3 regions of the Marinobacter sp. CP1 genome follow, and region 2 is predicted to be linked to each of the others. Evidence: predicted binding sites of a transcription regulator. Region 2 holds the regulator's gene; each other region holds the start of a gene.
What was found. The regulator sigma-54, encoded in region 2, starts transcription at its own class of promoters, with help from an activator protein. The targets are predictions, from matches to a motif close to ANTGGCATNNANNTTGCTNT.
Positions count from the first base shown of each region.

Region 1: a site for sigma-54 is predicted at 2,998-3,017, ahead of ACP86_RS00125 (PEP-CTERM sorting domain-containing protein). Genes of this name have one in related genera too.
Region 3: a site for sigma-54 is predicted at 2,156-2,175, ahead of glnK (P-II family nitrogen regulator). Genes of this name have one in related genera too.

Region 1 covers NZ_CP011929.1:27,799-33,328, forward strand. The annotation lists gene ACP86_RS00115 (TIGR03013 family XrtA/PEP-CTERM system glycosyltransferase) at 1-933, opposite strand, end outside; gene ACP86_RS23055 (PEP-CTERM sorting domain-containing protein) at 1,271-2,047, shown strand; gene ACP86_RS00125 (PEP-CTERM sorting domain-containing protein) at 2,146-2,910, opposite strand; gene prpD (2-methylcitrate dehydratase) at 3,196-4,680, opposite strand; gene ACP86_RS00135 (PEP-CTERM sorting domain-containing protein) at 4,782-5,530, opposite strand, start outside.
Region 2 covers NZ_CP011929.1:546,229-551,758, forward strand. The annotation lists gene ACP86_RS02560 (KdsC family phosphatase) at 1-191, shown strand, start outside; gene lptC (LPS export ABC transporter periplasmic protein LptC) at 188-772, shown strand; gene lptA (lipopolysaccharide transport periplasmic protein LptA) at 756-1,310, shown strand; gene lptB (LPS export ABC transporter ATP-binding protein) at 1,288-2,013, shown strand; gene ACP86_RS02580 (RNA polymerase factor sigma-54) at 2,165-3,691, shown strand; gene hpf (ribosome hibernation promoting factor) at 3,793-4,101, shown strand; gene ptsN (PTS IIA-like nitrogen regulatory protein PtsN) at 4,189-4,659, shown strand; gene rapZ (RNase adapter RapZ) at 4,688-5,530, shown strand, end outside.
Region 3 covers NZ_CP011929.1:2,712,872-2,718,401, reverse strand. The annotation lists gene ACP86_RS12515 (YifB family Mg chelatase-like AAA ATPase) at 53-1,585, opposite strand; gene ACP86_RS12510 (accessory factor UbiK family protein) at 1,649-1,903, opposite strand; gene glnK (P-II family nitrogen regulator) at 2,285-2,623, shown strand; gene ACP86_RS12500 (ammonium transporter) at 2,697-3,980, shown strand; gene speE (polyamine aminopropyltransferase) at 4,055-4,936, opposite strand; gene speA (biosynthetic arginine decarboxylase) at 5,148-5,530, shown strand, end outside.

The DNA of each region.
Region 1 (5,530 bases), 520 kb from region 2:
CCCATCTTCGATTTTGATGGCGATGGCCGTCAGAATTAACAGAGGCAAAGAGGCCACAAAGAGAATTCCTGCGGCGAAGAGATCAAGTGAACGCTTGCCAATGCCTGATACTGAAGAGACGTTGAAGCCATCCGAGAAAACAAGCCAGCCGGGCGTAATCATCTCCAGTGCAACTTTTCGCGATTCCCTCTCATAGAAACTGGCACCGTCAACTATTTTGACACCCTCCATTTTGCATTCCAGCAAATCCTCCATAGGCAAACCTTTCCGCCTGTCATCTACTGCAACCACGATCTCTGCAACTGGGTTATTGAGTATAAACTGATGAAGTGATGAAGGAAGGTCCAGGAGATATTCCTTACCGACTTCGATAGATGTGTCCGGCAAAGGAACGAAGCCGACTAGCTTGAAACCTTTTCTGTTGAACGGTGTTTTCAGATCTTCGAATAGTTGCTTAGCTCTCCGACCAGCCCCCAGGACCAGAACTTTTCGCCTGAACGTATCTTTGCCAACTAGTGCAAAAAATACCGACCGCCCGAACCCCAACAAGAAAACACTGAACACGGAGGCAGAGGTCAGGGCTCTCTGGTCACCGAGGTACCAAAGCCAATCGCTGGCGAGAAAGTAAAGAAAACCGCAGGCAGGGATGGCAATGATAACCGCCATAATAGTCCGCAACATCATGCCAGACATCCCTTCTTCTACCTTGGCCTGATGTACACCAAGAGCAATCATGATCAACAGATTTACGACAGCGAATACGATGCAAGAAGGGATAATAAAGGCGACGCTGGACCAGAAAAGCTCAATATCACCAAAGAATCGGAAAAACACAGACAGCGCAAATGCACCAGACAAAAACACCCAATCGATCAGACCCAAAATTACAAAAGGGAGATGAAGATAGTGTTTGAACAACCTGATGTGGGCCACATCGACTCCTTGTGGTGCTCGCGAGCGAACTTTCTGGGCTTCCAATGCGACGGACGCGATACCGCGAGCAAGATTGTACGTCAATTACGGTTAAGTTCAATCTTCATGTAAAGTCATGATTTGTAAAATGGCGTTAACTTAATCATCGCTGGTAAGACCCTGTATCGGTGACAGTTGTCGAATTCCTTTACGGATTCTATAGATCACGATTGCATTATGGTTCCCATCATCCTGTCTTTACGTTCTTTTAGACAAAATGGCATGGCGCTCGCTTGTTTCTTAAACGGGGCCTTGAGAGGGCCGAACTGGATAGGATGTAAAAAGGGAAGGAAAATCCATGAAAATATTGAACAAAACTCTGCTTTGCACGGCGATTGCTGCAGTATCCGCACCTGCGAGCGCGGCGATCATCTACAAAGACGTGGCTTACGGTGCAGACGCTGCAACCGCTGAGTCCGCATTTCTGGCTGATACGTATAATCGTGTCACCGAGGGCTTCGAGGGCTTCAATCCGTCTGCAGCGCAAGATGCGGACGGGGATGGCTATCAGGCCTTTGTTGCAAATGAACCACAAAAAAGCTGGGTCCTCGCTCAGGAATCTTTTTCCACTTCTGTAGGGACGTTTTCGCTCACCTCCTCTCAGTCTGCCGAGGGCGATGATGTCGAACCTGAAAAGCTCATGATCGAAGATAGTGAGTCCGGCGAGTTTGGCAGGGAAAATCTTGGCAAGTGGCTCGACAGCAACGACGCGCTTTCGGTCAAGTGGAACATTATGGATGGTGAAGCCGGGAAGCGAAACGCTATCGGCTTTTACTTGTCTGACGCCAACGACATTAACGCCTCTTTAAAGCTTGAATTTGAAGATGGCAGCGTGTCGGACGACATTGAAATTGCCTCACCACTCTCCAATAGTAATATCGCTTACATCACAATCTTCTCCGATATCTTCTTTGACAAAGCCTACCTTACCTTCAACAACGGTGAAGGCACCAATGATGGCTGGGGTATCGACAACGTTTCGGTTGCACGCGTGCCAGAGCCAGGCACTCTCGCCCTTTTGGGCCTTGGACTCGCAGCTTTGGGCCTAGGTCGTAGCCGAAAGATCAAGCACTAATCACGTCAGTGAGCTCCATAAAAAACCCCGATCGAAAGATCGGGGTTTTTACTTTCTGTTTAGAGAGCCGGATACCACTTGGTCCGGCTAACGTTAATTTAAACAGCTTTCTTCCTGCGAAGAACACCAAGCCCTAGCAGACCCAAACCCATAAGTCCGAGCGTTGCGGGCTCCGGGACACTAGCGTACTTGATCTTCTCGATATAGCCACCTACTGAATCAGTCGGCCCAACATGAGCAACCGCAAAATAGCTCGCATTAACCAAGTTATCACCTGTCAGCGCAAGCAACTCGCCATCAGTTGGCTTAGTATTTGCTCCATAGATACTGAAGTAGTCTTCACCATTCATTGAGTAGAAGATGTCGAATACATCTGTAGCGTCTGAAGAGAACTTATCTTGGTGGCTAGTTCCGGACGCTTCATCCCCGGCATTTAGCCAAACTTCCATGAGTGTAACCATGCCTTTGAAATCAAAAAACAGGATTTCATCGGTATTGGCGTTATTATTAAGGCTGCCTTCAAAGTTATCTGTGTCACCATCCGCCAGACCAGAATCGACACCCAGGCCTCCGTTCGCCGGGTCGGTATCTCTCCAGACTCTTACAGGTAGCGGGTCCTCATTCGGCTCGGCCGGCTTCATTGTCTCAATATCAGAACGTACGAAGTTGATTCCACAGCATAAGTTGCTGGTTGAGTAACCAGCCCTGACGAAGAAATCTGTGTACTCAATCTCCGGCTGTTTGATCTCTGAACCGTTGATCGGATCAGTTGGGTCATCAAAAATAATTTCTGTGGCCAAGGCACTAAACGAAAACGAACCTGCGAACAGCCCCGCTGCTAACAAAGTTATCGGCTTTTTCATCGGTCTCACCTCTGCGTAAATCCATTTTGGTTTGGGACTACAACTCCCATGTTCTCCAAGGTGTAGTTATTCACCCCGTGTCGTAGCTGAGCAATTAGCGCGCCAGTAACGGGAAATTTAATTGATTTATGCACTTGTCTTATCGGTCGAAATATTCAAATCGCCAGAATGTAAATAATTCTGACAGTACAAGTTTTAAAACCCGCAAAAGATTTTAGAGCATAAAAAACATGGGGGTTCCGACTCGTTGCGGTGCGATCGTTTTAATTTGAGGGCAGTCCAGCACTAACGAGCAAACTCAGTGACAAAATTAGCTACGTTTGTCTGTTCAAGTTTACCCTGATCTTCAAAAAGTTCTAAAAGCGCCAAAGACCTTGCCTGGGGAAAGCAAGCGCCCAAATTTCTGTGGAACTTCGATCTAAGCTCTGAAATCGCCTCATCTCGTCGGCGACGATGTCCCAGAGGATACTCCACCTCTACTTTCTCGGTACTAGTGCCGTCACTGAAGAATACCTGAACTGCGTTCGCAATAGAGCGTTTGTCAGCTTCAAGGTATTCGCGCGTATACCGCTCCTCTTCCACGACTTCCATTCTATCCCGCAACACGTCAATGAGAGGATTGGCCTCGTGGAAGCTGTCTTCGTAATGATCTGCAGTAAGATTACCGAAAATAAGCGGTACGGCCGTCATATATTGCAGACAGTGATCCCGATCAGCGGCATTGGCGAGTTTTCCTACTTTTGAAATTATCCGAATTGCAGATTCGTGGGTGGTAATTACGATTCGGTCAATCGAGTCTAGCCGATCCCTGACCTGGGGATGCAGTGTGACAGCTGCCTCTGCTGCCGTCTGTGCGTGAAACTCAGCCGGGAATGAAACTTTGAAGAGAATATTTTCCATCACATAAGAGCCGAACTCCTGTGAAATCGAAAACTCTCTCTGCCCTTCGGGCTTAAGCTTCTGGTCTTTGTTGGTTTTGCTGAACAGGACATCGTAGAAGCCCCATTGGGGCGCGGTTAGCACACCGGGTATTCCCATCTCTCCGCGCATGGCAATATCGGCAAGCCTCACTGCCCGCGATGTGGCATCGCCTGCGGCCCAGGATTTGCGGGATCCGGCGTTCGGGGCATGCCGGTATGTTCGGAGTGACTGGCCATCCACCCAAGCGTGGGAAAGCGCTGAGAGCATTTGCTGACGATTCGCTCCCATCAGTTTCGCCGCAACGGCGGTGGAGGCCACCTTTACCAACACCACGTGATCCAGCCCGACGCGATTGAAGGAGTTTTCAAGGGCCAGTACACCTTGAATTTCATGGGCCATTATCATGGCCTCCAGCAAGTCCTTCACTTTGAAAGGATCTTTACCTTCCGCGACGCGTTTCTGCGATAGATGATCTGCGACGGCCAGTATGGCGCCCAGATTGTCTGAGGGATGCCCCCACTCTGCCGCGAGCCAGGTGTCGTTGTAATCCAGCCATCGAACGATACAACCGATGTCCCACGCTGCTTTCACCGGGTCCAGCCGGTAAGGTGTTCCTGGTACACGGGCGCCATGGGGAACCGTTGTTCCTTCAACGATTGGGCCAAGATGTTTGGTGCACTCGGGAAAGCGCAACGCGAGCAGTCCGCAGCCGAGTGTGTCCATCAGGCAGTAGCGGGCGGTATTCCAGGCTTCTTCGCTGGTTATTTCGTAAGTGAGGACGTAGTCCGCGATTTTTTGCAAGACTTCGTCGTAGTCGGGACGTTCGTTGAGATCGAATGTGGAGCTCATAATGTTTCTCCCAAAAGAATTGCTATGCCTAGAGCCTAGCTCACACACATTGGGAGACAAGGCACCTGGATTGCGCACCAGGTGCCTATCAGAAAGAGCTTTTACATTGGCCGATGCAAGGGCAATTTCCTAATGCCGAATATACCCGTCAAACCAAGAGCAAAAAGAGCCAACGTGCCCGGCTCTGGCACATCGACCACCAACGGCTTCACGCTGAGCTCGACGTAATCAAACGCCGTATATGGCTCGTTTGGTGCGTTGAAGTTTACGCCGAGAACACCATTCCATACACTATCGCCATCACTGAAAACATCATAAAAATCGAGTTTCGCGAAAGCGCCCTGGATCAAACCATCGTTCGGACCGTTGTTTTGCAAAGTCACCCCCAGAGTTTCTTTTCCCGACGCATAAATAAACTCTATGTTCGCCGGCTGGACATCATAATCGGCGAATACCATATTAAAGAAGATATCGGTACCGACCGTAATGTCTGCTTTATCCACTTCAAAAAGAAATGAAAAACCCGGTTGATTCGGCAGAGTACTGGATAGACCTGAAGGGAAGACACCTCCACTGCCGGGGGTACCCGTGTTGGCGTTATAAACCTGCTCACTTGCAGAAGAGCTGTCGTAGCTGGTTGAGAGGCTGATATCAGTGAATGTTGCGCCAGTCGTTCCTGTATCTGTGAATCCGGAACCATTAATGGATTCGCCGTTTCTGTTATCGAAATCATCTCCCGAACCAGTGGCTACAGTGTTATCACCATTCATGCTTGGAAGAACATCATTCGGCCCAAGGTGACCATCAGAATTTCGGTCAGCAGTGCCTCCGTCACCCGTCAAATCGGCGA
Region 2 (5,530 bases):
TCCCGGCACTGAGGTTCGCCGGACTGGGCATCACCGTGCCCAACGGTTACTGGCTGGTGCAGCAGCATGCCGACTACTGCACCATTGCCCGGGGCGGCGAAGGGGCGGTCCGCGAAGCCTGCGACTTGCTGCTGACGGCCCATGGCAGGCTTGACGCAGCACTTGCCCCCTATCTGGAGCCCGAGGCATGAACTGGCTGCTGGACAGACCCTGGCTGCGAGCACTGGCACTGGCTGCTACCGTGGTGGCAGCCGTATTCCTGCTCTGGCGCAGCGATGAACCCCCTGTGATTGATGACGAGGCAGCGGCCCTACGGGGAGACGCCGAACCAGACGGTTTCGTGGTGAATGGTCAGTACACCTCCTTCGATGAAGCGGGCAATCTCAAGATCCGGTTTTCCAGCCCCCGAATTGAGCAGTTCGAGGAAGGCAACCTGGCCACCATGGAATCTCCCCGGGCCGAGCTGTACGGGGACCAGGAGGCCCTGCCGTGGATTGTCGAGGCCGACAATGGCAGCTTGCTGCAAAACCAGAATCTGGTGTACCTGACGGACAATGTCCGGGTTCAGCGCACGATTGGCGAACGGGACGCCGTCCTGACAACATCAAGCCTGACCCTGGATAACGACCGGGGCATGGTATATACAGACGCGCCCGTAGAAATACGTGATGTTACCGGCATAACCCGGGCCACGGGCATGAAAGCGTGGATAGACGAACGAATTCTGGAACTGAACTCCCAGGTGGAAGGACTCTATGAAACCGGAAACTAACCGATACCGGCGCCTGATGGCTGCCCTGCTAACGGTCGTGATGATCGGCCCGGCGGCTGCATTTGACCTTGATTCTGACACTCCTATCAAGGTCACCGCAGATACCGCCCGCCTGGATGACGGCCAGGGCATTGCCACCTACACCGGCGCTGTGGAACTTGAGCAGGGCAATACCCGCCTGACTGCCGAGCGGGTCGTCCTGTACCGGACCGAGGACGGCCTGAGCCGGATCGAAGCCTCTGGTACGCCCGCTATATACCGTCAACCGGCGCGCGAGGGGGAAGGCGAAACCGATGCCCGTGCCCTGAACATTACCTGGTCTGCCACCGACAGCCAGCTGACCTTTGAACGGGAAGCAGTCATCGAGCAGAATGGCAACCTGTTCCGGGGTGATGTCATTCATTATGATACCGTCGGCCGGGTTGTCACCGCTGAGGGCGGCGCAGACACCGGCGAGGGCAGCGGCCGGGTAGAGATGGTGATTCAGCCACGCAGTACAGACAGACAGGGATCCGATGGCAGTTCTGAGAGCCAGTAACCTGGCAAAGAGTTACAAACAGAAAAAAGTGGTGATCGACGTTTCCCTGGAAATCCGCAGTGGGGAAATTGTCGGGCTGCTTGGTCCCAACGGTGCCGGGAAAACCACCTGCTTCTATATGATCGTTGGGCTCGTCCCCGCTGATCGCGGGCGGATCACGATCGACAGCCGGGATATCACCCCCCTGCCCATGCATGGTCGGGCCCGCCAGGGCATCGGTTACCTGCCCCAGGAAGCCTCGGTCTTCCGCAAACTGTCCGTACGCGACAACATCATGGCCATCCTCGAAACCCGGCCGGGGCTGGGCAAGGCAGAGCGGGAGAAGAAGCTCGAGGGTTTATTGGAAGAATTCCACATCACCCATATCCGGGACAGTGTTGGCATGGCATTGTCCGGCGGTGAACGCCGACGGGTGGAGATTGCCCGGGCACTGGCCATGGAGCCGGCTTTTATCCTGCTGGATGAACCCTTCGCCGGTGTGGACCCCATATCCGTCAGTGACATCAAACACATCATCCGGCACCTTCGGGACAAAGGCATTGGCGTTTTGATCACCGACCACAACGTGCGTGAGACCCTGGACATCTGCGAGAATGCCTACATTGTTTCCGGCGGCCACATCATCGCCTCCGGCAATGCCGACGCCATCCTGGCCAACCAGCAGGTCAAGGAAGTCTATCTCGGCGACGAATTCAGACTCTGACACCCAATGGCTGATTGTTTTGATGATCTGTAGCAAGTAAACTCGGCAAAGAACTTGCTAGGGTAAATTAAAATCACGGCAAGTAACCGGCATATAAAGATTTTTTCACGACTTATGACACAACGCGCTGATGAGTGACGGATCCTGAACCATGGTTATGAAAGCCTCCTTACAGTTAAAGCTGGGTCAAAGCCTGACCATGACGCCCCAGCTGCAACAGGCGATCCGGCTTCTCCAGCTCTCCACTCTCGACCTCCAGCAGGAAATCCAGCAGGCACTGGAATCCAACCCCATGCTGGAGACCTCCGAGGACGATGACCAGACCGACGCAGCCAGCGAAAACGACGAGCGCGAGGCCAACGCCACCGAGTCCGCCGCTGAAGCTGCCCCGGAACCGGCCAGCGACTGGGATGAATCCGAGAACGGCCCGGACTGGTCCTCGGAGAACGAGATTCCTGACAACATTCCGGACGATCTGCCGGTTGATACCGCCTGGGACGACATCTACCAGTCCGCACCAGCGCCGGCAGCCCGCAACGACGACGAAAACGATCACGATTTCGAAACCCGTAATTCCCCGACCGAAACGCTTCAGGATCACCTGGAATGGCAGCTCAATCTGACGCCCCTCAGTGAACGGGACCAGGCCATTGCCCATGCCCTGATGGATGCAGTGGACGAACGGGGCTATATCACCAGCCCGCTGGAGGAAATCCACGCCGGACTGCTGGATGAGAACGATGAAGACCCCCTTGAACTGGATGAAGTGGAAGCCGTGCTTCACCGCCTGCAACACTTTGATCCGCCCGGCGTGTTTGCCCGGGACCTACAGGAATGCCTGCTGATCCAGCTCAACCAGCTGCCGCCGGAAACACCCTGGCTGGCCCAGGCACGCCTTGTAATTACCCATTACATCAACCTGCTGGGCAACCGCGATTACGCCCAGTTGCTGCGCCGCAGCCGCCTGAAAGAAGACCAGTTGCGGGATGTCCTGGCGCTGATCACCGGCCTGAATCCGCGGCCGGGCGATGTCATTGACCGGGCCGAACCCGATTATGTGATTCCGGACGTGATCGTTCGCAAACACAATGGCCGCTGGCGTGTTGAGCTGAATCCTGAAATTGCACCGCGCATCCGGGTCAATGCCAGCTATGCTTCACTTATAAGGCGTGCGGACAGCAGCGCAGACAACACCTACCTGCGCGACCAGTTGCAGGAGGCCAAGTGGTTCATCAAGAGCCTGCAGAGCCGCAATGAGACCTTGCTGAAAGTCGCGACCCGTATTGTCGAGCACCAGCAGGGATTCCTGGATCACGGTGAAGAAGCCATGAAACCGTTGATTCTTTCAGACATCGCCCAGGCGGTAGAGATGCATGAATCGACCATTTCACGGGTAACCACCCAGAAATACATGCATACCCCCCGTGGCATTTTCGAGCTGAAGTACTTCTTCTCCAGCCATGTCAGCACTGACGAGGGTGGAGAATGCTCCTCCACGGCCATACGCGCGATGATCAAGAAGCTGATTGCGGCGGAAACGCCCAAAAAGCCGTTGAGCGACAGCAAAATTGCAGCCATGCTAGGGGAACAGGGTATCAAGGTTGCGCGACGCACCGTTGCCAAGTACCGGGAGGCCATGCACATTCCGCCGTCCAACGAGCGCAAGCGGCTGGTCTGAATACCCGGGGGCCGGGACGCAACACCGTATTCGCCGGCGCATAATGCGCCAGCACCCAGACCGGCTCCCGGGAGCCGGCACGATGACAACAGGAGACGCCTATGCAACTCAATATTTCAGGCCATCACGTAGAACTGACTCCCGCACTGAAGGATTATGTTTCAGAGAAGTTCGAGAAGCTCGAGCGTCACTTTGACCACATCAGTAACTGCCAGGTGACCCTGGAAGTGGAAAAGGTGCGCCAGATTGCGGAAGCCACGTTGCATGTGGTTGGTGGTGAGATTCACGCAAAGGCAGAAAATGAGGATATGTACGCAGCCATCGATGCCCTGATCGACAAGCTTGACCGTCAGATCCTCAAGCACAAGGAAAAGAATGTAGACCGGATGCACGGAAACGGCTCTCGCTAACTGACTGTTTTCATGCAATTCATCTAATCGAGCTGCGACATGAGTAACGTGTCGCAGCCTTTTTTTTAACGGAAACGCAGTCGATCCATGAGCGACACATCCCTGACCATAGAGAACATTCTTGCTCCGGAGCTCACCCTCTGCAGGGTAGCTGCGTCCAGCAAGAAACGGGCCCTGGAGTTTATTGCCGAGCAGATAAACCATCAGGACAACACGCTCAGCGAGACCCAGCTCTTCAACAACCTGATTTCCCGCGAGCGCCTGGGCAGCACCGGCATTGGCCAGGGAATCGCCATTCCCCACTGCCGTCTGGAAGGACTTGATCACGTGGTGGGCGTGCTGATGACGCTGGAAGAAAGCGTCGAATTCGATGCTATCGACAATCAGCCGGTGGATCTGATTTTCGCCCTGATCGTCCCGAAGGAAGCAACGAGCGAACACCTGGAGCTGCTCAGCCAACTGGCTGAAAAGTTCAATGAGCGGTCGTTCTGTGATCGCCTCCGGCAATCCGAGGACGCCAGCACGCTGTACCAGCGCATGACCGCCTCAGGCGGCTGATATTCACTGCAGTGGAGGTAAGGTGGTCATGAAGCTGATTATCGTCAGTGGCAGGTCCGGTTCGGGCAAGAGTACCGCACTTCATGTGCTGGAGGACCTCGGGTTTTATTGCATCGACAATCTTCCTATTGGCCTGCTCTTCCCCCTCACACGGGAAGCCGCCAGCCAGACCAGGCCTGGTCGACTGGGCAAGATGGCCGTCAGTATCGATGCGCGGAACCTTTCCGGCGAGCTGGCCAATTTCGAGGAGATCTACCGGCGCCTCCAGGAAACCGGGGTTACCGTTGAAATCATCTTCCTGGACGCCGACGAGCAGTCGCTTCTGCAGCGTTTTCACGCCACCCGCAGAAAGCATCCGTTGAGTGACGACAGGACCTCTCTCCGGGAAGCCATTACCAGCGAGAAGAAACTGCTGGAGCCCCTCTCCAAGCTTTCCGATCTTTACGTAAATACCACCGGCATGTCCATGTACGAGCTGCGGGACATGGTCAAGCAGCGCGTGGTCGGTCGAAAAGATCAGGAACTGGCTCTCCTGTTTCAGTCATTCGGCTTCAAACACGGCGTGCCGCTGGATTCCGACTACGTTTTCGATGTCCGCTGCCTGCCCAACCCCTACTGGGATACCAGCCTCCGCAAGTATGTCGGGACGGATCAGCCGGTTATCGAGTTTCTGGAAAAAGAACCGGCAAGCCGGAAGATGATCGAGGACCTGAAATCATTTCTGGATACCTGGCTGCCCTCCTTTGCAGACAGTAACCGCAGCTATATGACCATTTCCATTGGCTGTACCGGCGGCCAGCACCGGTCGGTGTATGTGTGCGAGCAGTTGGGTGAGTACTTCCGGCAACGGTACAGCAATGTGCAAGTGCGG
Region 3 (5,530 bases), 2.2 Mb from region 2:
CAGCGGGTCATGGTTAACGGGATTTGCCAACAGTTTACCAGAGTGTTGTCGCTCAGGCGGAGACCACCGAGTTGCGGCCCTGCTGTCGGTCGAGCTGCCGGTAACCCAGAGCCTCAACCAGATGGCTCTGTCGTAGCTCCTCGCTGCCTTCAAGATCGGCAAGCGTTCGGGCAACTCGCAATATGCGGTGCAGTGCACGGGCCGAAAGCCCCAGCTTTTCCATGGCACCGGTGAGCAACTGCTCGCCCTGGCGATCCAGCCGGCACGCAGCCTGCAACGCACGCCCGGACAAGGCCGCATTCAGGCAACCCCGCTCTGATTGCCGGGCTCTGGCAATCAGGACACGCTCCCGGACGGTGGCGCTGGTTTCGCCATCCCCGCCCGACTGCATCAATACGTCGCCACCCTGCACAGGCACCTCCACATGCAGATCAAACCTGTCCAGAAGGGGGCCGGAAATTTTCGACCGGTAACGGGTAACCTGTTGCGGCGTACACTGACACTCGATGGTGGGATGACCACTGTAGCCACAGGGGCAGGGATTCATTGCAGCCACGACCTGAAATCGCGCCGGAAAATTCACCTGCCGTGCTGCCCGGCTGATCGAGATTTCGCCGGTTTCCATCGGCTCACGCAGGACCTCCAGCACCCGGCGTTCAAACTCTGGCAACTCGTCGAGAAACAGTACGCCCCGGTGAGCCAGTGAGATTTCTCCGGGCTTGGGGCTGCTGCCGCCGCCCACCAGGGCCACCGCTGAAGCGGTATGATGGGGCGCCCGGAAAGGCGGCTGGCGCCAGCCCCCGGCCCGAATCGGCAGCCCGGCCACCGAATGCACGCTGGCGACTTCCATGGCGGAGCCATCATCCAGCCCCGGAAGAATGCCGGGCAAACGACTGGCCAGCATACTCTTGCCGGTTCCCGGTGGGCCGAAGAACAGCAGATTGTGGCTGCCTGCCGCAGCCACTTCCAGTGCACGGCGGGGAACTCGCTGACCACGGACATCCGACAGGTCCGGCACTTCCCTGTTGCTGCCCGGCGCCTGTTCCAGCGAGGACCTGGGCACCGGCACCAGGCGGGCGCGGCCACTCAGGTGCTCGCACACGGCCAGCAGGTGGCCGGAAGCCAGAACGTCACCCTGGCTGGCCAGGGCCGCCTCCTCGGCATTGCCCTGGGGAACCAGCAGGTTTCGTTGCTCCTGCCGGGCGGCTAATACCGCCGGCAGCACGCCTTTAAGCGGCCTCAATGCACCATCAAGGGACAATTCGCCGAGAAATTCGCAGTCCGAAAGGCTCTCGGCCGGAATCTGGCCCGAGGCCGCCAGAATGCCCAGGGCAATAGGCAGATCAAAGCGACCACCCTCTTTGGGCAAGTCGGCAGGGGCAAGATTAATGGTGATTCTCCGGGCGGGGAACTCGAACCCGGCGTTCAGAAGGGCACTGCGAACACGCTCTTTGCTCTCCCTTACACCGGTTTCCGGCAGCCCCACAATCGAGAGCGCAGGCAAGCCGCCTGAGAGATGGACTTCAACGGTAACGGCGGGCGCCGACACGCCAATGGTGGCGCGGGAATGAACGATAGCAAGCATGACAACCTTCCATGGTAATGACCGGAACTGCTTGCCCGGCGTCCTGCCGGGCGTGTCCGTGGTTTACTGTTTTGGCAGGGAATTTTCCAGTTCGGCTACCCGCTTCTCGAGTGCGTCCACCTTTTCACGGGTCTTCAGCAGGACCGCCTGCTGGGCGTCGAACTCTTCCCTCGTTACCAACTCCAGGCGGGACAGGACGGACATCACGGTGGCCCGGGCCTGGGTTTCAAAATCTTCCCGTGCAGCGCGGGCCATGTCCGGTACAAACTGGCCAAACTGGCCCTGCAGCTGAGCAAAAATATCCTGTGGACCTTTCACACATCACCTCACACATTTCTGAAATATCCGGCTTCGACTAAAAGAGAGGGCCTGTTACCGGTTTGCAGGAGTGTATCACACCGCAGCCCCTGCCATACTGTAGGCGGTCGGCCCTATAATAGCGGTCGAACGGTCAGGCAGCCCGCTCCAATTTGGCTCACTGGCCGGCTACCCGCTTCATTTTGGTGCACAACTTTGCGCCATTCTGGTACGCGGATATCGTAGCCTGTTGTTTTAAATATATTTTTTTGCGTTGGCATACCCGATGCTAAAGCTCTCGTACGCAATCCGCACGATTGGTGTGCGAGGTGGCAGCATCCCGAGCTCAACAACCGGCCGACGGGCCCTCACTGTTGAGACGGCTTTACCAAGGAGAAAGCAATGAAACTTGTGACAGCGATCATCAAGCCTTTCAAATTGGACGATGTCCGTGAGGCATTATCCGAGATTGGCGTTCAAGGCGTAACCGTCACTGAAGTCAAAGGCTTCGGTCGGCAAAAAGGCCACACAGAACTCTATCGTGGCGCGGAATACGTGGTGGATTTCCTGCCCAAGGTGAAGGTGGAAGTTGCTATCGGCGACAACCTTCTGGACCAAGTTATCGAGTCCATCACCAAGGCGGCCAACACCGGCAAGATCGGTGACGGCAAGATCTTCGTGACTGAACTGGCTCAAGCCATCCGGATCCGGACTGGCGAAACCGGCGAAGAAGCGGTCTGAACCAGCTCTGATTTTTCGATCAGCCAACGCAAAAAAATTTATAACCTGAAAAGCCTCGTGCGGAGGGCTTCATATGGAAAGCAATCTTAATCACATTTTTGAACTCCAGTATGCGCTGGATACCTTTTACTTCCTGATTTGCGGTGCCCTGGTCATGTGGATGGCCGCTGGCTTTGCCATGCTGGAAGCCGGCCTGGTGCGTGCCAAGAACACCACTGAAATCCTGACCAAGAACGTGGCCCTGTTTGCGGTCGCCTGTACCATGTACCTGATTGTCGGCTACGACATCATGTACGACGGCGGTATCTTCCTGAGCGGTGTAACAACCGTTGCCGAGATGGACGACGCAGCGATCGCGGGCGTTATTGCAGCCTCCACTGAAGCCGGCTTCGGCGACATGGGCGAATACAGTGGCGCTTCTGACTTCTTCTTCCAGGTTGTTTTCGTTGCAACCGCCATGTCCATCGTTTCCGGCGCCGTGGCTGAGCGCATGAAGCTCTGGGCCTTCCTGGCTTTCGCCATCGTTATGTGTGGCTTCATCTACCCGATGCAGGGTTCCTGGACCTGGAACGGCGACGCGGTATTCGGCATGTACGAGCTGAGCTACAGCGACTACGCCGGTTCCGGTATCGTTCACATGGCAGGCGCAGCAGCGGCCCTGGCAGGCGTTCTTCTCCTCGGTGCCCGTAAAGGCAAGTACGGCGCCAAAGGCGAAATCCGTGCCTTCCCGGGCGCCAACCTGCCCCTGGCAACGCTTGGTACCTTCATCCTCTGGATGGGCTGGTTCGGCTTTAACGGCGGCTCCACCCTGAAGCTGGGTGGCATCGGTGTCGCCAACGAAGTTGCCAACGTGTTCCTGAACACCAACGCAGCTGCAGCCGGTGGCCTGATTGCCGCCCTGATCGTGGCACGCCTGATGTTCGGCAAAGCGGACCTGACCATGGCCCTGAACGGTGCCCTGGCTGGCCTGGTTGCCATCACTGCAGAGCCGGCGGATCCTTCTCCCCTGCTGGCCACCATCATCGGCGCCATTGGCGGCACCCTGGTTGTCTTCTCCATCGTAACCATGGACAAGCTGCGCATTGACGACCCGGTCGGTGCCATCTCTGTCCACGGCGTGGTGGGTATCTGGGGTATCTTCGCGGTTCTCCTGTCCGACGCAGACGCTACCTTCATGGGTCAGCTGGTCGGCATGCTCACCATCTTCATCTGGGTGTTCGTCACCAGCCTGATCGTCTGGGGCATCCTGAAAGCCGTCATGGGCATCAGGGTTTCCGAGGAAGACGAGTACGAAGGTGTGGATCTGTCCGAGTGCGGCATGGAAGCCTATCCGGAGTTTGTCAGCGGCAAGCAGTAATCGTTGACACGAGCAACGAAAAAGGGCGCCATCTGGCGCCCTTTTTTTGTCTGCTTTGTCTGCCCGCTTTCCCCTTAACCTTCTTCCGGACGGACCTCATCTTCCAGTGCATCCACCATGAACTGGGGCATCGCCAGGGCACCGTGATGAACCCCGGAATTATAGTATCGGGTCACGAACGGCCGGTTGTTGGCATCTTCCTCGCGGAAGTATTTGATCGGGTTTTCCTTGCTGGCCATGGTGCAGCTCCACCAGCCGGTGGGGTAGACCGGTTGCGGGAATGGCATGGTCTGCACATGCTCGAATCCGGCCTTACGCATGTCCTCGTGAATGCCCTTGATGATGCTGTCGGTGTGCAGCAGCGGTGATTCGCTCTGCTGGACAATAATGCCGCCTTCTCGAAGCGCCAACATGGCATCCCGGTAAAAATCCAGGGCAAACAGGCCTTCGGCCGGGCCGACAGGATCGGTGCTGTCGATAATAATGAGGTCGACACTGTTCGGCTCAATGTCCCGCATCCACTGGATACCATCTCCGAAGAAGAAATTGGCGCGCGGGTCACTGTTCGCTTCGCAAAGCTCCGGAAAATATTTTTCCGACATGCGGGTTACCCGCTCGTCGATTTCCACCTGCCAGGCTTCCTCAACGCCCGGATGCTTGAGCACCTCTTTCAGGGTGCCACAGTCACCGCCGCCGACAATCACCACCTTTTTGGGGTCCCGGTGGGTGAACAGGGCCGGATGGGTCATCATTTCGTGGTACAGGAAGTTATCGCGGGTGGTCAGCATCACGCAGCCGTCCAGAACCATCAGGTTGCCGAAGGTCTCGGTCTCGTAGATCTCCAGTTTCTGGAACGGTGTCTGCTCCTCGTGGAGCTTCTTTTTCACCTGAAGGGAGAACGCTGTCCCCTGATCCTGGAATACCTCGGTAAACCAGCCGTCATTGAGTGCTGTCATGTCTTGCCTCCCGATGTGGGCCATGGGCTGTGTTAAAAGGGCGTATTGTAGGGACGCCTTACCGTGAGCTAAAGCGATAATCGCGGCAACCGGCCAGATATTTTCCCTGCCCGGTTCTTTTAGCCCGTGGCGGGAATCCATACAATGTCGGCCAGAAGCCGGCTGCCGAACAATTCCCTGCCGGCCAGTGTTTCCTGACAGGATAGCAAGCATGAGCGAAGCCAGCGCCACCCCGGCCCACAAGGTTTACAACATTGCCCACTGGAGCGATGGCTACATAGGTGTCAACGACCAGGGACAGGTACTGATTCGTCCGGATCGGGGCCAGAGCCCGGCACGGATCAACCTGCCGGAGCTGACCCGAACACTGACCGACTCCGGGATTCAGTTGCCGGTGCTGGTGCGCTTCGTTGATATCCTCCACGACCGCGTCAACAAACTGTGCAATGCCTTCAACAAGGTCGCAGAAGAACATGCCTACCAGGGCCGTTACACAGCGGTCTACCCGATCAAGGTCAACCAGCAACGCCGCGTGGTCGAGGAACTGCTGGCCGCCGAGCCCGCTGCCTCTAAAGGGCAGATAGGCCTCGAAGC